DNA from 3 places in the Chryseobacterium sp. CFS2 genome. Region 3 is predicted to be linked to each of the others. Evidence: riboswitches for the same ligand, from Rfam matches in the RefSeq annotation. Region 3 holds a riboswitch; each other region holds the start of a gene.
The links. A riboswitch is a leader RNA that binds a small molecule or an ion and turns the genes downstream of it on or off. The one in region 3 is predicted to bind S-adenosylmethionine.
Positions count from the first base shown of each region.

Region 1: it holds a riboswitch for S-adenosylmethionine, as region 3 does, so the genes downstream of both, ODR02_RS03440 (alpha/beta fold hydrolase) here and ODR02_RS04160 (SusC/RagA family TonB-linked outer membrane protein) in region 3, are expected to answer to the same signal.
Region 2: it holds a riboswitch for S-adenosylmethionine, as region 3 does, so the genes downstream of both, ODR02_RS18525 (TonB-dependent receptor plug domain-containing protein) here and ODR02_RS04160 (SusC/RagA family TonB-linked outer membrane protein) in region 3, are expected to answer to the same signal.

Region 1 covers NZ_JAZHQU010000002.1:10,481-16,529, reverse strand. Annotated here, with positions in the region: gene ODR02_RS03445 (MGH1-like glycoside hydrolase domain-containing protein) at 1-1,217, opposite strand, end outside; SAM riboswitch class I at 1,406-1,513, shown strand; gene ODR02_RS03440 (alpha/beta fold hydrolase) at 1,574-2,518, shown strand; gene ODR02_RS03435 (ACT domain-containing protein) at 2,518-4,056, shown strand; gene ODR02_RS03430 (O-succinylhomoserine sulfhydrylase) at 4,181-5,341, shown strand; gene ODR02_RS03425 (four helix bundle protein) at 5,369-5,752, shown strand; gene ODR02_RS03420 (homocysteine S-methyltransferase family protein) at 5,727-6,049, shown strand, end outside.
Region 2 covers NZ_JAZHQU010000008.1:178,613-184,661, reverse strand. Annotated here, with positions in the region: gene ODR02_RS18530 (alpha-amylase family glycosyl hydrolase) at 1-1,596, shown strand, start outside; SAM riboswitch class I at 1,868-1,973, shown strand; gene ODR02_RS18525 (TonB-dependent receptor plug domain-containing protein) at 2,067-4,490, shown strand; gene ODR02_RS18520 (APC family permease) at 4,498-5,796, shown strand; gene prfA (peptide chain release factor 1) at 5,956-6,049, shown strand, end outside.
Region 3 covers NZ_JAZHQU010000002.1:154,568-160,616, forward strand. Annotated here, with positions in the region: gene ODR02_RS04155 (RagB/SusD family nutrient uptake outer membrane protein) at 100-1,593, opposite strand; gene ODR02_RS04160 (SusC/RagA family TonB-linked outer membrane protein) at 1,612-4,545, opposite strand; SAM riboswitch class I at 4,629-4,727, opposite strand; gene ODR02_RS04165 (type II 3-dehydroquinate dehydratase) at 4,973-5,380, shown strand; gene ODR02_RS04170 (hypothetical protein) at 5,452-5,889, shown strand; gene pckA (phosphoenolpyruvate carboxykinase (ATP)) at 5,944-6,049, opposite strand, start outside.

The DNA of each region.
Region 1 (6,049 bases), 140 kb from region 3:
GAAATAATATCTTTATTATGAAGATGATTCCATTCTGTATTTCTTACATATTCATTGAAGTTTCTTGGAGCTTCCAAATTAGGATCTCCTTTCAGCCATTTTCCGATATTGTAATGATAGAACTGCTTATTCCAGAGAAGCCCTGCAAAAGCCTGTCGCTGAACATTTCTTTCATCTTCGTTAACGGTATCATTCTGAATTCCGTTATAAAACTCTTCGGCTTCAGCTTTACGGGTTTCAAAAATAGGGTCAAAGTTTTCAAAAGGCTTATCTTCTTCATCCGGACATAGCCTGAACTCAAAAACTTTTGATTCCCCGCCATCAATAATCTCATCAACAAGAAAAGCAGCTTTGCTTCCTCTTTTTCCAGGATTTACAGTGTTTCCCTGATGAATAATAAAATCATTAATTCCATCCTTAAAATAGGTGTTTTCAAATGGGGGAGCTCCGTAAAGCTTTGGAGTATTGGTTTCATTGTCACAAAATACACTTTGTGCATTTGAATTTCGGGAATACAGTTTTTTGATTGAAATACTGTCGTGTCCAATATTGATACTTCCGTCGTGAGAAGTATTGAGCTCTCCTTTATAAGTATTGTATCCCCATTTCCAGTTGTTTCTAAACCATACAGTAGGAGCCACAAGAATAGGGGCAGCATGCTGACTTCGGTTGCAGACTGTTACTCTGGCCAGAATATCATTGTGATCTGCTTTACAATATTCGATGAAAATATCAAAATATTCATCATTATCGAAAATTCCGGTATCGAAAATTTCATACTCCGGTTCTTTCTTGCTGCGTTTTCCGTTTTCTGCAACAAGCTCATCATAAGGAAATTCATTAATCGGGTATTTATATACCATCTTCATATAGCTATGAGTAGGTGTATTATCCAGATAATAAAAGATTTCTTTGATGTCTTCTCCATGATTCCCCTGAGGGTTACTCAATCCGAAGAATCGTTCTTTTACCATTTTATCTTTCTTATTCCAAAACGAAAAAGCAAAACAGAACAGCTGCTTTACATCAGAAATTCCGGCGATGCCTTCCTCTCCCCAGCGGTAAGTGTAGCTTTCAGCATTATTATGGTTGGTAAAATTCCAGGCGTTTCCGTTTGGGCTATAATCTTCGCGTACATTTCCCCACTGCCGGTTGCTTACATAAGGTCCCCAGTTTTTCCATTTGGTATCTTGTAATCTTTCTTTTTCAGCGGTCATATCTCATCATTTTTCCATACGAAGTTAGTTTTTTTGAGAAGTAATTCCAATTTTTTTCATCTGAATAATTATTAATATAGTCTTGAAATACTTGTGTTTAAGGGCTTTTAAAAATATTAAAATAATTTTTTTTTGAAATTAAAAGAAAAGAACTACCTTTGCACCATTCGTTCATTCAAATATTGAAAATGTTATCAAGAAAGGTTGAGGGATTAGACCCTATGAAACCTTAGCAACCCTTTGTGCAAGCAAAGAAGGTGCTACGTTCTACCAAAATTATTTTGGACAGATAACTTACTGAAGTTCTTTTCAGCCATTTCCTGTGGCATTTTCAATTGTATTAAAATTTAATAGAATTGAAAACAGAACTAAACTATATTAATCTTTCGTATCAAACTTATTCTCAAAAGGAATACAATATCTCATTAAGCTATCAGCTTTTTGGGAAAGATCTGTTTACAGCCCCGATCATTTTAATCAACCATGCTCTTACCGGAAATTCAAATGTATCCGGAGAAAAAGGCTGGTGGAAACAATTGGTAGGAGAAAATCAGATTGTTGATACTGATCAATACACTGTTCTGTGTTTCAATATACCCGGAAACGGATATGACAATTTTTTAATTGAAGACTATGAAGATTTCACTCCTTCAGATATCGCTGCGATATTTCTGAAAGGGCTTGAAGCTTTACATATCAAAAATATATATGCCATTATTGGAGGTTCTCTGGGAGGAGGGATTGCCTGGGAAATGCTTGCCAAGCAGCCGGATCTCGCAGAAATATTTATTCCCATAGCCTGTGATTACAGAACACACGATTGGCTGCATGCCCAATGTCTGGTTCAGAAATTTTTATTGAATGATAAAGAAGAACCATTACAGAAAGCAAGAATTCATGCCATGTTGTGTTACAGAACTCCACAATCACTCAATGACAGATTTCAAAACCAATATAATAAGGAAAATCAACGCCTGGAATCAGAAGACTGGTTGGTTTATCATGGTAATGCATTAAACGAAAGGTTTAGTTTACAAGCGTACAAGCTGATGAATCATCTCCTGATGAATATCAATGCTGATGAAACAGCACTGGAGAGCATACAGGCACGAATGCACATGATCTCCGTAGATACAGACTTATTCTTCCCGGCTTCTGAAATCCGAATGTGTTTTGAAAACTTAAAAGAGAAAAATAAGGATGTTTCTTATCACGAGATCCAATCTATACACGGGCATGATGCCTTCCTAATGGAATATCAACAATTAAATAATATCATAAAAAACATTTTACAGAAGTAATGAAAAATGCTAACGAAATAAAATTTTTGAAGAACAGATCAATCGTCAAATTTGAAGGAGAAGATTTCCTTGGAGAAATCGGGATTGACGGACGTATTTTTAAGGCGCTTACTTTAGCGCGTATCAGTGTAGGAGTAATTTCTCAACAAGCTATAGAAAACGGAATCTCTATTTTGGTTCAGGAAAATGATGCAGAAAAAGCGGTTGCTTGTCTTATTGATGAATTCGAAACAGAAAGGAAATCTGGAAAAGTTTCTCAGATCTATAGTATCAATAATGTTTCTGTGATTGGTTTTGTGGCAGAAGATTTCAATAAAGTCTTTGCTGAACTGGCCAGAAACAATGTTTTCCCATTATTGCTGAATCAGGTAGCCGGAGAAAACAGAGTCAACATCGTAGTGACTTCTTCACAGGATGAGAAAACAAGAAATATCATAGAATCTGAAATTTTCAAAAAACCAAAAACAGTTCATCTGGCAATTATTGGTCACGGAAACGTAGGAAAGACTTTGATAGAACAGGTTTTGGGATCTGCAGAAGAAATTAAGAAACGTAAAAAAATAGATCTTAAAGTAGTTGCTGTAGCCAACTCAAAGAAAATAGCCTTCAATAAAAAAGGATTTGATGCCAATTGGGGGGATGAGGTTTTGGCCGCGCAACATTCTTCTAACGTTGAAGAATTAATTAATTTCTCCAATGAAAATCAACTGGAGAACCTGATCGTTGTGGATAACACTGCAAGTAAGGATTTTGTGAAAAACTATCACGCTTTGGCAGAAAACGGATTCGATTTGGTTTCTTCCAATAAAATTTTCAATACCCTTCCTATTGAGGAATACAGAAAACTAAGATATACGTTGAGTAAAAATAACAGACGTTATCTGTATGAAACTAATGTAGGAGCTGGTCTTCCGTTAATTGACACCATCAAGTTATTACACCTTTCAGGAGAAAATATCACAAGAATCAAGGGCGTATTCTCTGGAACATTGAGCTATGTTTTCAATAATTTTTCTTTGAGAGACGATAAATTTTCAACCATCATCAGCGAAGCTTTGGAAAAAGGGTACACAGAACCGGATCCAAGAGAAGATTTATCCGGAAATGATGTAGCAAGAAAATTATTAATCCTGGCAAGAGAACTGGACTTAATCAATGAATTTGGAGATATCAATATACAAAATCTGGTTCCTGAAAGCCTGCTTGAAGTTTCAAAATCAGAATTCCTTTCAAGATTGGATGAATTGGATGAAGAATACCAGAAAATTAAGGAAAATCAGGAGCCTGGTCATGTGCTGAGATATGTAGGTGATTTACATGGTGATCTGCAGAAAGATAAAGGAGAACTGGATGTGAAACTGATTTCTGTTCCTGCCACTTCAGCATTAGGACAGTTAAAAGGTTCAGATTCCATCTTTGAAATTTATACAGAAAGTTACGGGGAAAATCCGATTGTGATCATGGGAGCCGGAGCCGGAGCCCAGGTAACAGCAAGAGGGGTATTCGGAGATATTTTAAGAGTAAGTGAAACTAAATAATATTTAATATAACAATCTAATAATGTATCAGTTTACCAATAATTGGTGTCGTTATTCTGAGCAAAGCGAAGAATTTCATTGGTACATTGTTAGACTGCTATATTGGTAAATCAATTAAAACTATATGGAAAATTTTGAAACATCAGCAATAAGAACCCAGACTGAAAGATCTCAGTTTGATGAGCATTCTACGCCATTATATCTTACTTCCAGTTTTATATTCCAGGATGCAGAGGATATGAGAGCAAGCTTTGCCGAAGAAAAACCTAAAAACCTATACAGCCGTTTTTCCAATCCGAATGTAACAGAGTTTACAGATAAAATAGCTAAAATGGAAGGTGCAGAAGCAGGATATGCCTTTGCAACGGGAATGGCAGCCATCTATTCTACATTTGCTGCCCTACTGAATGCCGGAGATCATATCGTAAGCTGCCAGTCAGTTTTTGGATCTACACACACATTGTTTACCAAATATTTCCCGAAATGGAATATTGAAACTTCTTATTTCAAAGCAGGAGATGCTGAGAATGTTGAACAATATATTAAACCCAATACAAAGATCTTATACCTTGAAACTCCTACCAATCCGGCGATTGAAATTTTGGATCTGGAGTTCTTCGGGCAGATTGCAAAAAAATACAATCTTATCTTTATTGTAGATAACTGTTTTGCAACGCCTTACCTTCAGCAACCGATTAAATATGGTGCAGATATTGTTGTACACTCCGCAACAAAACTGATTGACGGACAGGGAAGAGTGTTAGGAGGAATAGCAGTAGGAAAAGAAGACCTGATCAGAGAAATTTATCTTTTCGCAAGAAATACAGGGCCTGCATTGTCTCCTTTTAATGCATGGGTATTATCAAAAAGTCTGGAAACATTGTCTATTCGTGTAGAAAAGCACTGTGAGAATGCATTGAAGGTAGCAGAGTTTTTAGAAAGCCATCCCAACGTAGAATTAGTAAAATATCCATTCCTGAAATCTCACCCGAGTTATGAAGTAGCGAAAAAGCAGATGAAGCTTGGAGGAAATATCGTAGCATTTGAAATCAAAGGCGGAATAGAGGGCGGAAGAAACTTTTTAGATAAGATACAAATGTGCTCACTGTCGGCTAACTTAGGTGATACAAGAACGATCGTTACCCATCCGGCATCTACAACCCACTCCAAACTTTCAGACGAAGAAAGAAATGAAGTAGGGATTACGGCAGGATTGGTTCGTTGCTCAGTAGGACTGGAAAATGTAGAGGATATCATTGCAGACTTGAAACAGGCTTTAGATTAATTAATCGTTCACAGTTTATAGAGCCAAATGGATAGAAACTACACAGAATTAGTAATTTGGAGAGAAGGAAGACAGTTGGTTACTCTAACTTATATTCTTACTGCAAATTTTCCTAAAGAAGAATTATTGGCTTTAACGAGTCACATAAGAAGAATGGCAACTTCAGTTTCGTTCAATATAACGGAAGGAAGTAGAACACAGGCTCCTGAAGATACTTTACAATTCCTGCATATGGCCGGGAAATCTCTTTATAAACTGGAAACTCAATTCCATTTGGCTTTAGACCAACACTATATTTCTAAAGAAGATTTTGAAATAATCAATAAAAAAATCCTCTTATGTAAAAAACTGGTGAGCGGATTTATAAACTATAAATTGATAGAAAATGAAAAATTCAGAACAATTATATAAAGCTCTATCCGAAAGAATTTTAATTCTTGATGGTGCGATGGGAACTATGCTTCAGAGATACAAGTTCGAAGAAGAAGACTATCGTGGAGAGCGTTTCAAAGATTGGGAACATCCGGTGAAAGGAAATAATGACCTGCTTTCTCTGACACAGCCTCAGGCTATTGAAGAAGTTCATAAGAAATACCTGGAAGCAGGAGCTGATATCATTGAAACCAATACTTTCTCAGGAACTACCATTGCGATGGCAGATTATCACATGGAAGAATTGGTATATGACCTGAACTATGAGTCGGCAAA
Region 2 (6,049 bases), on a different contig from region 3:
GAATTTGACGGAAACCTTTCCTGGGGATACAATACTTCCTTCCATTATGCATTGGACAAAGCTTATGGAACTCCTGAAAAATTCAAAGAATTTGTAGACCTGTGCCATCAGAACGGAATTGCGGTTATTCTGGATGTTGCTTTTAACCATGCAACAGGACGCTCACCTTTGGTAAGACTTTGGAACGTAGATCCTGATGGTGACGGCTATGGAAATGTTGCTCCAGACAATCCTTATTTTAATCAGGTTCCGAAACATTCATACAATGTATTTAATGATTTTAACCATACAAGTACTTCAACGCAATATTACGTTGAAAGATGTCTTCAGCAATGGCTGACTGAATATCACATAGACGGATTCCGTTGGGATTTAACAAAAGGATTTACCCAAAGCTGCTCTGAAAATGATGAAGCCTGTACGAATGCTTATCAACAGGACAGAGTAGATATCATGAAACATTATGCTGACAGACAGTGGGCTATAGACCCGAATTCTTACATGATTTTTGAACATCTGGGAACTGATGCGGAGGAACAGCAATGGGCAAACTACAGGATCGCAGAAGGAAAAGGCATTATGCTTTGGAATAAGCAGACAGAGCCTTACAATCAGAATACAATGGGGTATCAGGAAAACAGCAATTATGACCGTATGAATCACAGTCTTCATGGCTTTACCAATATGAGTGCTGTAGGATATGGAGAAAGCCATGATGAAGAAAGGCTGATGTTTAAAAACCTTGCCTATGGTGCAGTAAACGGCAGCTATAATGTGAAAGACCTGAATACTGCTCTTGAAAGAATGAAAACTTTCGGTGCTACGTTCTTTACCATTCCCGGTCCGAAAATGATCTGGCAGTTTGGAGAATTGGGATACGAATTTAGTATTAACAGATGTGCTAACGGAACTATCGACAGCGGATGCAGAACAGATGAGAAACCTGTTGCATTTACATTAGGATATGATACCAATGCAAACAGAAAAGCAGTTTATGATACATGGGCTAAAATAATCAATATCAGGAATACCCATCAAGTTTTTAAATCTAAAACTTACAGTATAGAATCCAATAACCTTACGAATGATCCTAATGGGTTGATCACAAGAATTTACGTGTATGATGCAGCAATTACAACGGGAATAAAAAATATAGTTGTATTGGCCAATTATACTACTTCTTCCCAAAATGTGGTGCCTTATTTCCCTTACACAGGTCAATGGCAGAATCTAATGGATGATAGTATTTTGAATGTGGCTTCTACAACCACTCCGATCACTTTACAGCCTGGAGAATTCAGAATATTTGGAAACTATGCAGGTGCTTTGTCAACAATAGATATCAATGAAGGGAACAAATTGTCCCTTCAGATTGCAGACAATCCGATACAAAACGGAATCGCACGATTCATTTTCAATAAAGCCAAAAACGGAGAAATTTTAATTTTTGATATGACGGGTAAAAAGCTGGACTCTTTCAAGCTGAATAAAGAAAACGGTATTCATGAAACGAAAATCAGTTATCCACCGGGAACCTATCTGGTACAGCTGAAATCGGATATAGGAATTGCGATTCAAAAGATGATGATCAAATAAAAACAAATTATCAAGCTGTTTAGACTGATAAAAAATGTTGAATATAGTAAAACCATTAAGAAGGATTTAAGAAATAAAGGTAGTTAAGATGAATCATTCTGAATTTTAAGCTTAAAACGAAGCTTATCTTAATACTCTTATCACCTTAATATCATCTTAATGTTTCAAAAATAAAACTTACCACAAGTTCTATAAAATAATGAAAGGCAGATTTGCATTACAGCAGATCTGCTTTTTTGTATATTTAAAAAAATAGTCTACTTTTGCAGTAGATTTATCAAGAAAGGTGGAGGGATTTGGCCCGGTGAAACCTTAGCAACCTGCACGGTTCCAGAAGTGTAAAGGTGCTAATTCCAACCCGGAGGGGGAGATAAGTGAAGTCAATATTCTATATGAATTCCATTTCTTGAAGTCTTGTGTATCTGCGGAAAGATCCGTCAGATTCGTATTATTAATTGGCAAGAACAAAAATGAAAAAATTAAGCACAGCTGTATTATTGCTTGGGGCAATGTTAGTCGCTGCTCAGGAGAATGAGGAGAAAGGCAAAGAAATAGAAGATATCATCATTGTCGGAAACCGAAATGTCAAAAGAACAAAACTGGAAACACCAGTTCCTGTAGATGTTATTAATATTGACAAAATACAAAGAAGTTCTCCACAAATGACGGCTCAGGATCTCCTGAACTATGTGATTCCATCGTTTAATGCAGTGAGACAGTCTGCTTCTGATGGAACAGAGCATATTGATCCTGTAACCTTAAGAGGAATGGGACCAGATCAGATTCTGGTTTTACTTAACGGAAAAAGAAGACATTCCACCTCTTTAGTTAATTATCAGAATACGGTTGGAAATGGATCTGTAGGAACAGATTTAAGTACAATTCCGGTCATTGCGATTGATAGAATAGAAGTGTTAAGGGACGGAGCTGCAGCACAATACGGTTCTGATGCCATTGCGGGAGTTATCAATATTATTCTTAAAAAAAATACGGGAGCCTCAGCAAGTCTTACGTATGGATTGACTGGGAGAAATGATGGGGATACTTATCAGGCAGGAGCCAATTATGGGACTTCATTAGGAAAAAAAGAGGGTTATATCAACCTTTCCCTACAATTAAGCCACAGAGGAAAAACAACACGAACTCAAAATCATGATCTGGATATTTTTGGAAATAATTTTGCCTATGCATTTGCTGATGATCCCGAAGCGGCAAGAGCGGCAGATGATGCAAAGATTAAAGAACGAGGACTAACCCGTGACGATTTTAATTTTCAGATTGGAGATGCCCAGATCAGACAGGGACAGTTGTTTTTCAATGCAGAATATCCTTTTAACGATCAATTTAAAATCTATTCTTTTGGAGGTTTCAGTATCAAAGAAGGAAAAGGTTTTGGTTTCAGAAGACTTCCAAGCGAAACTTCTAATGTGGTTTCATCCATTTATCCGAACGGATTTCAGGCAAATCTCGGATCACAAGTATATGATGTCTCCTATGCTGTAGGAGCAAAATATAATGTCAATGACTGGTTTTTTGACCTTAGCAATACATTCGGAAGCAATACCTTCAATTACAATGTTAGCAATACCAATAATGCTTCCCTGGGAGCAAATTCACCAACGCGTTTTTATGCTGGAGCACACAGCTTCCTTCAAAATACGATTAATCTTGATGTTTCCAAAAAGATAAATCGTTTCAATATCGGATTCGGTGGAGAGTTCAGATTGGAACAATACCAGATCAAACCCGGTGATGAAGCTTCTTATACCCAATATGACATCAACGGAAATGTTGCCACCGAAGGATCAACGGTGCTTGGAGCGGGCGGATCTCAATCTTTTATCGGATTCTCTCCAGACAATGCAGTGAAAAAAAACAGGCATTCCACGGCAGTATATGCAGATGTTTCCTATGATCTGGATAAAAAACTGAATATTGACGCTGCTGCCAGATTTGAAAATTATTCAGATTTTGGAAATACCCTGAATGGGAAATTAGCAATACGATATGAATTTGTAAAAAATTATGCAATTAGAGCAGCTGTAGGAACAGGGTTTAGAGCTCCTTCCCTTCAACAGCAGTATTTTAATAACTCTTATGCCGACATTTCTACTTCCGGTTCAGGAATTGTAACCAAAGGGATTTTCCGAAATGATAGCGAAGCAGCCAGAATTCTTGGGTTTGATAAGCTTAAACAGGAAACGTCTGTTAATGCAAGCGCTGGATTTACGCTGAGACCTTTAAACAAACTGTCTATTTCAGTAGACGGATATTGGATAAAAGTAAAGGACAGGATTGTAATTACCAGCAATATTACCGATCCCAGACTGGATCAGTTTAACGTAGAAAGCGGAAGATTCTTTACAAATGCCATTGATACTGAAACAAAAGGAGTAGATGTGGTCGTTTCTTATGACTTGATTCTTGGAAGCGGTAATTTAAATATTAATCTTGCCGGAAACTATACAGAAACAAAAATCACAGACTTTCATTTTCCGGAAAACTTAGGAACTCCTCAGAATGAATTCTTTGGCCCGGATCAGATCAACATCATTGAAACCCTGTCTCCAAAAACAAAAGCTTCATTAGGCTTGAATTATGGAATAGGAAAGTTCAATTTTCTCGTAAGAAATACCTATTTTGGTAAAGTAATAAGAGATGGTTATCCATTTGGAGGCGTTCAGGAATTCTCTCCGAAGGTTGTTACGGACATCAGTGTCGGGTATGACATCACAAAAAACATCAATTTTACAGTAGGAGCCAATAATGTATTTGATGTTTTCCCGGATCGCCAGATCTATGAAAATTCATATTATGGAGTATTCAAATATGCGCCGGTTCAGATGGGAACACTGGGAAATTATTTCTTTGGAAGACTTAATTTTAACTTTTAATCATTAAATGAGTACTGCTTCACATCAGATTGGCTGGAAAACAGCCGCCGCTATCGTTGTTTCCAATATGATCGGAACCGGGATTTTTACAACCCTGGGATTTCAGTTGTCCGATATTACCAATACCTACAGCATTTTCCTGCTTTGGAGTATTGGAGGAATTCTCGCTTTGTTCGGGGCTTTTTGCTATGCCGAATTAGGTTCGCATTTTAAAGGAAACGGGGGCGATTTTATTTACCTTAAAGAAACCTATCATCCGATATTCGGATATCTGATAAGCTGGATTTCACTTATCATCGGGTTTTCCTCTCCGGTTGCACTGGCTGCATTGGCAATGTCAAAATACCTTTCCGTATTCGATTTTTCTTTTGGAAATGGGTTTGCCATTGCCGCAATATTTCTGGTTGCCATTGCATTATCATTTAGCCTGAAAACATCCAGTAGATTTCATAACTTTTTTACGTTCATTAAGATTGCATTCATTATTGTCCTGGTTATTCTTGGAGTAGGAATTTCAGGTTCACCGCAGATTGGGAACAGTCTCAATTTCAGTGACAGCTGGCAGAATGAGATAATGCTTCCTGCATTTGCTACCTCTCTGGTATTTGTAACTTATTCTTACACAGGCTGGAATTCGGCATCTTATATCGCAGGAGAAATAAAAGATGTTCAGAAAAACCTTCCTAAATCTCTTATTATAGGAACTGTTTTCGTGACGGTAAGCTATATTCTGGTGAATTATATTATGCTGAAACATGCTCCTGTGAGCCAGTTGGCAGGAAAAGAAGATGTGATGGGAGAAGCTGCTGTCAATATGTTGGGACCTGCTTTTGGAAAGATTGTTAATATTTTTATTGCTCTGCAATTGATAGCAACGATTAGCGGATATCTGTGGGTAGGTTCGAGGTTAACACAGGCTTTTGCAAAACATACCTACATTTGGAAACCCTTATCCGAAGGGAATAAAAAAGGAATTCCGGTAAGAGCCATTTTTGCTCATGCAGTGATTGCCTCTGTTATTATTCTGACAGGAAGTTTTAAAGAAATCTTTGTCTATACAGCTTTTATTTTACAGCTTTTTGCCAGCCTGGCTATTTCTACCGTGTTCTTTCTTAAGAAAAAAGACAGAAAAATCTTTAAATCTAATGCTTTTCATATTTTTCCAGCCGTTTTTCTATTGTTCAGCATCTATATTCTTTATTTTACTTTTATCCATAATCCTAAAGAAAGCTTGATAGGATTGGGAATTATTGCAGTGGGAATTGTTTTATATCTGATTGACAGAAGGCTTTCTAAAAGATATTAAAGTAAATTTTAGCGATACAGAAAGACGGATAAACAATTGGTAAATTGGGAATTTTCTTCATTTTGCTCCCTTTATCCCTAATGCTCAAAAATTTATGATGATTCGGAATTTTAATTTTGAATTAATAATCCTTATCTTTGCACCCACAAAATTTCTACAATGTCTAAATCATTAATTCCAAAATTAGAAGCTATAAAACAAAGATATAATGAGGTTGCAGACCTTATTATACAGCCTGATGTCATTTCAGACC
Region 3 (6,049 bases):
AGTTTTTATTATTTATACTTAAACTATCTTTTATTTTAAAATAAAAAAGCCACCGCAAAAGCAGTGGCCAAAAAATCAATCTAATTATAAGTATGTTCCTTATAAATTCGGGTTATTTTCAGCTTCTCTCTGTGGAATACTGAATAAATAATAATTGCTATTCGGTACAAAAGCAGATTTATCCGGGAAATCAAGAACAGAATGCCCTCTACCATCTACAGTTTTCACTGCTCCTTCTGGTGTAGTAATCTGAACTTTTATCGGTTTACCATCAACATCTACAAACGGTTTTCTTACCACCGTTCCTTGCGTTCTGATAATATCTGAAAGGGAGAAACCCTCTCCAAACAATTCTTTTCTTCTTTCAATCAAGACTGCTGCTACAACCTCATTCTGTGATAATGAACCATTATAAATATTGGCATTTCTGGCCGATTTCAACTGATTCAGAACAGCTACTGCCTGAGAGACATTTCCAGTTCTGGCTTCAGCTTCAGCTTCAATAAGATACATTTCTGCAGCTCTCATGTACACAATATCTGCAATAAGGGTTGGTTTAAATTTAAACTTAGCATACCTCAGCAATCCTTCTCTTCCTTTCTGCCCGTCCCATGAAAATAATTGGGATCTGATATCATTGCCATCAAAAAGATCTTTAAAGTAAGGATCCGCCATAAAGCTGTAATAATAACTTCCTGATGAAGATACATCCAGATAATGGAAAGCATAACTTGCGTCAGACTGTTCCTGCGTCTGTCCGTGTCCCCAAATCCATTCTGCATTGTTGATATCATTAAATCCATCTTTGTATTTTTCCGGAGCCATCAGTGGAAAACCTTCTCTTGCAATTTTTGCAGATGCTGAAGCTTTGCTCCACTCACCGGTATTCAGGTAAGTTCTTGCCAAAAGACCGTTCACTACGGCACGGTTGATTTTATCCTTGTTATTTCTCGTATAAGTTTTCAACAGGTTATCTGCATCAGTAAGATCACTTTTAATCAAAGTATAAATCTCTTCAAGACTTGCCCTCTTCTTCCCTACTGTAGTTGTTGTGGATGGCTCAGTATAAATTGGAGCTGTCAAGGCCGACTTATCTTTCAGGTAGCTGAACTGATAAAAGCTTGCCAGATTCAGGTAACAGAAAGCACGTAATGCTTTTGCCTGACCTTTCACCTGATTCTTTTTCTCCTGGCTGCCTTCCGTTCCATCAATTCTTGTGATCACATTATTCATATTATTAATGGTAGAATACAACATCGTCCAGATAAATAAAGGTCTGCTTGCTGTACTGTTTACCATTTCAGTAAATGCATAGGTTGAAGCAAAACCATATTTATTAGTCAATACAGCCACATCACTTCCCATCGCATCACTGGCTCTTAAAACTGTGGAATACCCGATATTGGCATACGTTGTTCCGTCGTTATTAAATTTTGCCCACGTACCATTTACTACAGTTTCTGCACTTTCAGCTGTTTTGAAAACTTCTACGCTGTTGGCCTGATCAGTCGGAGCTGTATCTAGCTCACTTTCACAGCTTGACAGTGACAAAAATCCGATGAGCGCAAATGATAGATATTTTAATTTTTTCATTGTTTCAATTTTAAAAGGTTAAAGAGTTGCCTGAAGACCAAATGTAATTGTTCTCATTGCCGGATATCTGTAATATGTTGTTCCGTCCAAAGCCTGTTCAGGATCCATTCCTTTATGTTTATAGAAGGTCAGAAGATTTTCTGCCTGGATATAAATTCTGAATTTCTTAAGTCCTATTTTCTCAAAATAATCCTCAGGAAGAGTATATCCTAAGCTTACATTTTTAAGTCTTGCATACGTTCCGGAGTAAAGGAATCTTGAAGATGTTGAGGTCCAGTTATTCGTTGTTGTACTCAATCCAGGAACATCTGTATAAGGATTTTCCGGAGTCCATCTGTTTACCATTTCAGCGCTCCATGCACGTCCTCCGGCACTTCCGTTATGCATGATGGAAGTATAATCAGTATCTAGAATTTTTCCTCCGATTTTGAATGTCAGTAATCCTGAAAAATCAAAATTCTTATAGGTGATACTGGTACTGATTCCTCCTGTCAGTTTAGGCAAGGCTGAACCCTGTAACAACTTTGTGGCTTTTGAATATTCCGAAGTCGTTCCTTCTACTGAATTTCCGCTGGCATCGGTAGTAACCGTTTTCCACAAAGGCTTTCCATTGCTTGGATCAACTCCAGCCCATTCCGGAATAAAGAAGTCGTATACCGAACCTCCTACTGTCAACAGCTTAGTTCCTACTACAAGAGAACCTCCGGGTAATTTCGTTACCTTATTGTTTAAAGTACTCAGATTCACATCTACATTCCATTGGAAATTATCATTCTTAATGGGTGTTGTGAATAATGAAAATTCAAATCCTGTATTCTGAATGGTTCCGATATTCGCCGGATAATCACTGATTCCCAACGACGGCGCAACCGGCATATTAAACAGAAGATCCTGGCTTTTTCTTTTGAAGTATTCGATATTTCCTTTAACCCTGTTATTCAGAATCGCGAACTCCAATCCTACATTTAAATTAAGGTTCGTTTCCCACTTTACATTATTGGTAGACGTTTTTTCCAGTGTTGTTCCCGGTTCTCCGCCAAGGCTGATAAATCTGTACAACTCCTGATAAGCATAATAAAGCGGCTGCCCGTTAGGTCTAAGTAATTTATCATTTCCTTGTCCTCCGTAGCTGGCACGCAATGTCAATTGATTGAAGACATTCAGACTTTTGACAAATTCTTCGTTTGAAATTTTCCATGAACCTCCTACTGACCAGAATCTTCCCCATCTGTTATCTTTTGCAAATCTCGAAGAGCTGTCTGCCCTTCCTGATGCAGATAAGAAATAGGTATTGTTGTAATCATACTCTACTTTTCCAAGGAAACTCAATAAACTCAATTTATTACTGTTTCCGCTGAAACTTCCCAGTAAAGAAGCGGCATCCGGCTCATAATAGTAAGGTAGTGAGAACTGACTTCTTGTTCCGGAAATTGTCTGATAATCATATTTATAGAATTCGTGCCCCGCTAATGCATTGACATGGTGTTTTCCAAACTTTTTATCATACGTCAGAATATTACTGGTTGTATAAGAAAGCGTTCTGGTATTGGTTTTCGTCACCGATCCTCCAATCTCAGCGCCTTGCCCCAATAATGGATTTGAATAATAATGTCCGTTATAATTCACCAAATCCACAGAGAAACTCGTCTTGAATTTTAGCTCCGGCAAGAAAGTAAATTCCATGAATCCTTTCCCTGAAAAGTTGTCCTCTTTATTTTCGTTTTTATCTAATGGTAAGGTTGCTGCGGCATTTTGATTCTGAAGCGCATTTGTGGGTCTGTATTTTCCAAAATCATAAACCGGGTTTCCATCAGCATCCAAAATATAAGTTCCGTCAGCATTTCTTTCATAATAAGGATAGAATGAAGGAATAAATCTTGCCGCATTGATGATGTTACTGGCCTTGGAATCCGAAGAAGTAGGCGCCTGCTGAATACTGTTTGTATAACTTAAGTTCACCCCAACATTCAGCCATTTTTTTACTTCAGAATTGATTTTCAATCGGGTATTATATCTTTTATATCCTGATTCAATTGCCATTCCTTTATCATCCAGATACCCCAGAGAGAAGAAATAATTACTTTTCTCACTTCCTCCGCTGATATCAAGATCCACCTGATTTCTTGAAGCCACTCTCTGCAAGATATCTCTCCAGTCATCATTCCAAAGTGGTGATGCACCAGGTAATAGTTTTCCATCTGTACCTACAGGCTTTGGATAAGCTGTCCCATATGGATTAATCCCCAGTGAAGAAACAAGGTTGTCTGTTGCCATCTGAGCGGCCTGCTGAGAAGAAACTTTCCCGGATTGATATCCATTTCTCAATGCTTCCCAGTACAGTTGAAAATACTGATCTGTATTTACCTGTTCATAGTCTTTAACGGCTCTTCCGGAGAATCCCTGACTGATATTAAAATTAACTTTTGCTTCCCCTTTTTTACCTGATTTTGTAGTAATGATGATGATCCCATTTGCTCCTCTTGAACCATACAAAGCACTTGCTGTAGCATCTTTCAGAACACTTATAGATTCGATATCGCTGGGACTGATTGAGTTTAGATTTCCATCAAAAGGAATTCCGTCCACTACATATAACGGATCACTGGAAGCACTTATTGAACCAATTCCTCTGATTCGGATAGTGGAAACAGCACCTGGCTGGCCTGATGCACTGGTAGTCTGAATCCCTGCAACCTGTCCTTCTAATGCTTTCGTAATATTCGTTACAGGTCTGTTATTGATTTTATCACTGGAAATTGTAGCTACGGAACCGGTATAGCTGTTTCTTTTCGCTTTTCCGTAAGCTACCACTACTACTTCATCAATCTCTTTTTCATGAAGGCTATCTTTTTTCGGCTTGGAATTCTGTGCATTTACACTGGTAATTCCCAGAAAAAAAACAGCAACCGGAGGTATCCAAGCTTTAGAATTAAATAAAGTTTTACTAATCATAATCAATTTTATTTATCATATATTAAAATTTAACCCTTTGCAGAAAAGTCAGCAAAGGGCATCGATAAATACGATAAACCAAATGCTTATTTTTCCTTAAAAGGCTGAACGTAACACCTTGCCCAATGGGTAGGTTGTTAAGACTTCACGGGGTCAGTTCCCTCCATCTTTCTTTATAAGCCGATCGAAATATGTTTGCAAAGCTAAAAACTTTTAGTCTACAAAACAAGTAGACTTATTTATTTTTCATGATAAATTTTTAATAATTAACATAAAATTTTAATAAAACTCATTACAATAAGGAGTTGTAGCCGTTATCATTTATTCAAACATGATAAATATCATTATTAATAATTCAATGGAACAAATATTTGAGGACACCTTAATTTTTGTACTATTAATTGAAAAAACTTTTTAATTTTATAGTATGAAAGTTTTGATTATAAATGGGCCTAATCTCAACCTTTTGGGCACCCGGGAACCGGAAATTTATGGAAATGTTTCCATGGAAAGTTATTTGGAAAATTTAAAATCCGAGTTTCAGTCTCATGAAATACAATACTATCAGTCTAATATTGAGGGTGAGCTTATCAACAGACTTCAGGAGGATGATTTTGATGCAGTGGTGATTAACCCGGGAGCATTTACCCATTATTCTTATGCTATCGCTGATTGTTTAAAGAATATCCGCAAGCCAAAAGTAGAAGTACATATCAGCAATATATACAAAAGAGAAGAATTCCGCCAGAAATCTGTAACGGCAGCGAATACAGATGCTGTTTTATCCGGCTTTGGAATGGATGGGTATAGATTGGCTTTATTGAGCCTGAAGTAATTTTCAGTCTATATTTTCCCACAGATAGCACAGATTCTCACAGATAATTATGTATACAAAGAGAATAATTTATGAAGATAAAGGATAAGATTTACTGTAAAAGCATTGGCATATATTCCGGGCAATTAACGAAGAGAGAATCTTATATCGTTGAAGAAATAAATGATGAAAATATAAGAATCTGGAATGACGAAGGAAGACTGAGATGGTATTCTGATTTTTATTTTACTTTAAACAATGAACCGGAAATCATTTCTATTAATATAGATGATCCAATAGAAAATATTGAATCTGATGCCATAGAAGTAACTATTACCTTTTCCAACAAAGCAAAATACTGGATAACTTTCACTAATCCAAAGTATTTAGATAAGATATTGGACGAAGAATCTTACTTTTCTTCAAAACATTTTATGATCATAAAACATTTAACTGAAGAATCAATCAAATCAACAGTCTTAAAACTTGATGAACAGGATGAATTGATTGAAAACTGTCAAAAATATTAATAAAAAAGCCTCATCAATGATGAGGCTTTTCCTTATGTTATAGATAACTATTAATTAGATAGTTTGTTCCTGTAACTGAGGTCCTGAAGCAACTAATTTGTTACCTTCTTCAGTATCACAATACTGTTCAAAGTTTTTGATATATCTTGAAGCAAGATCT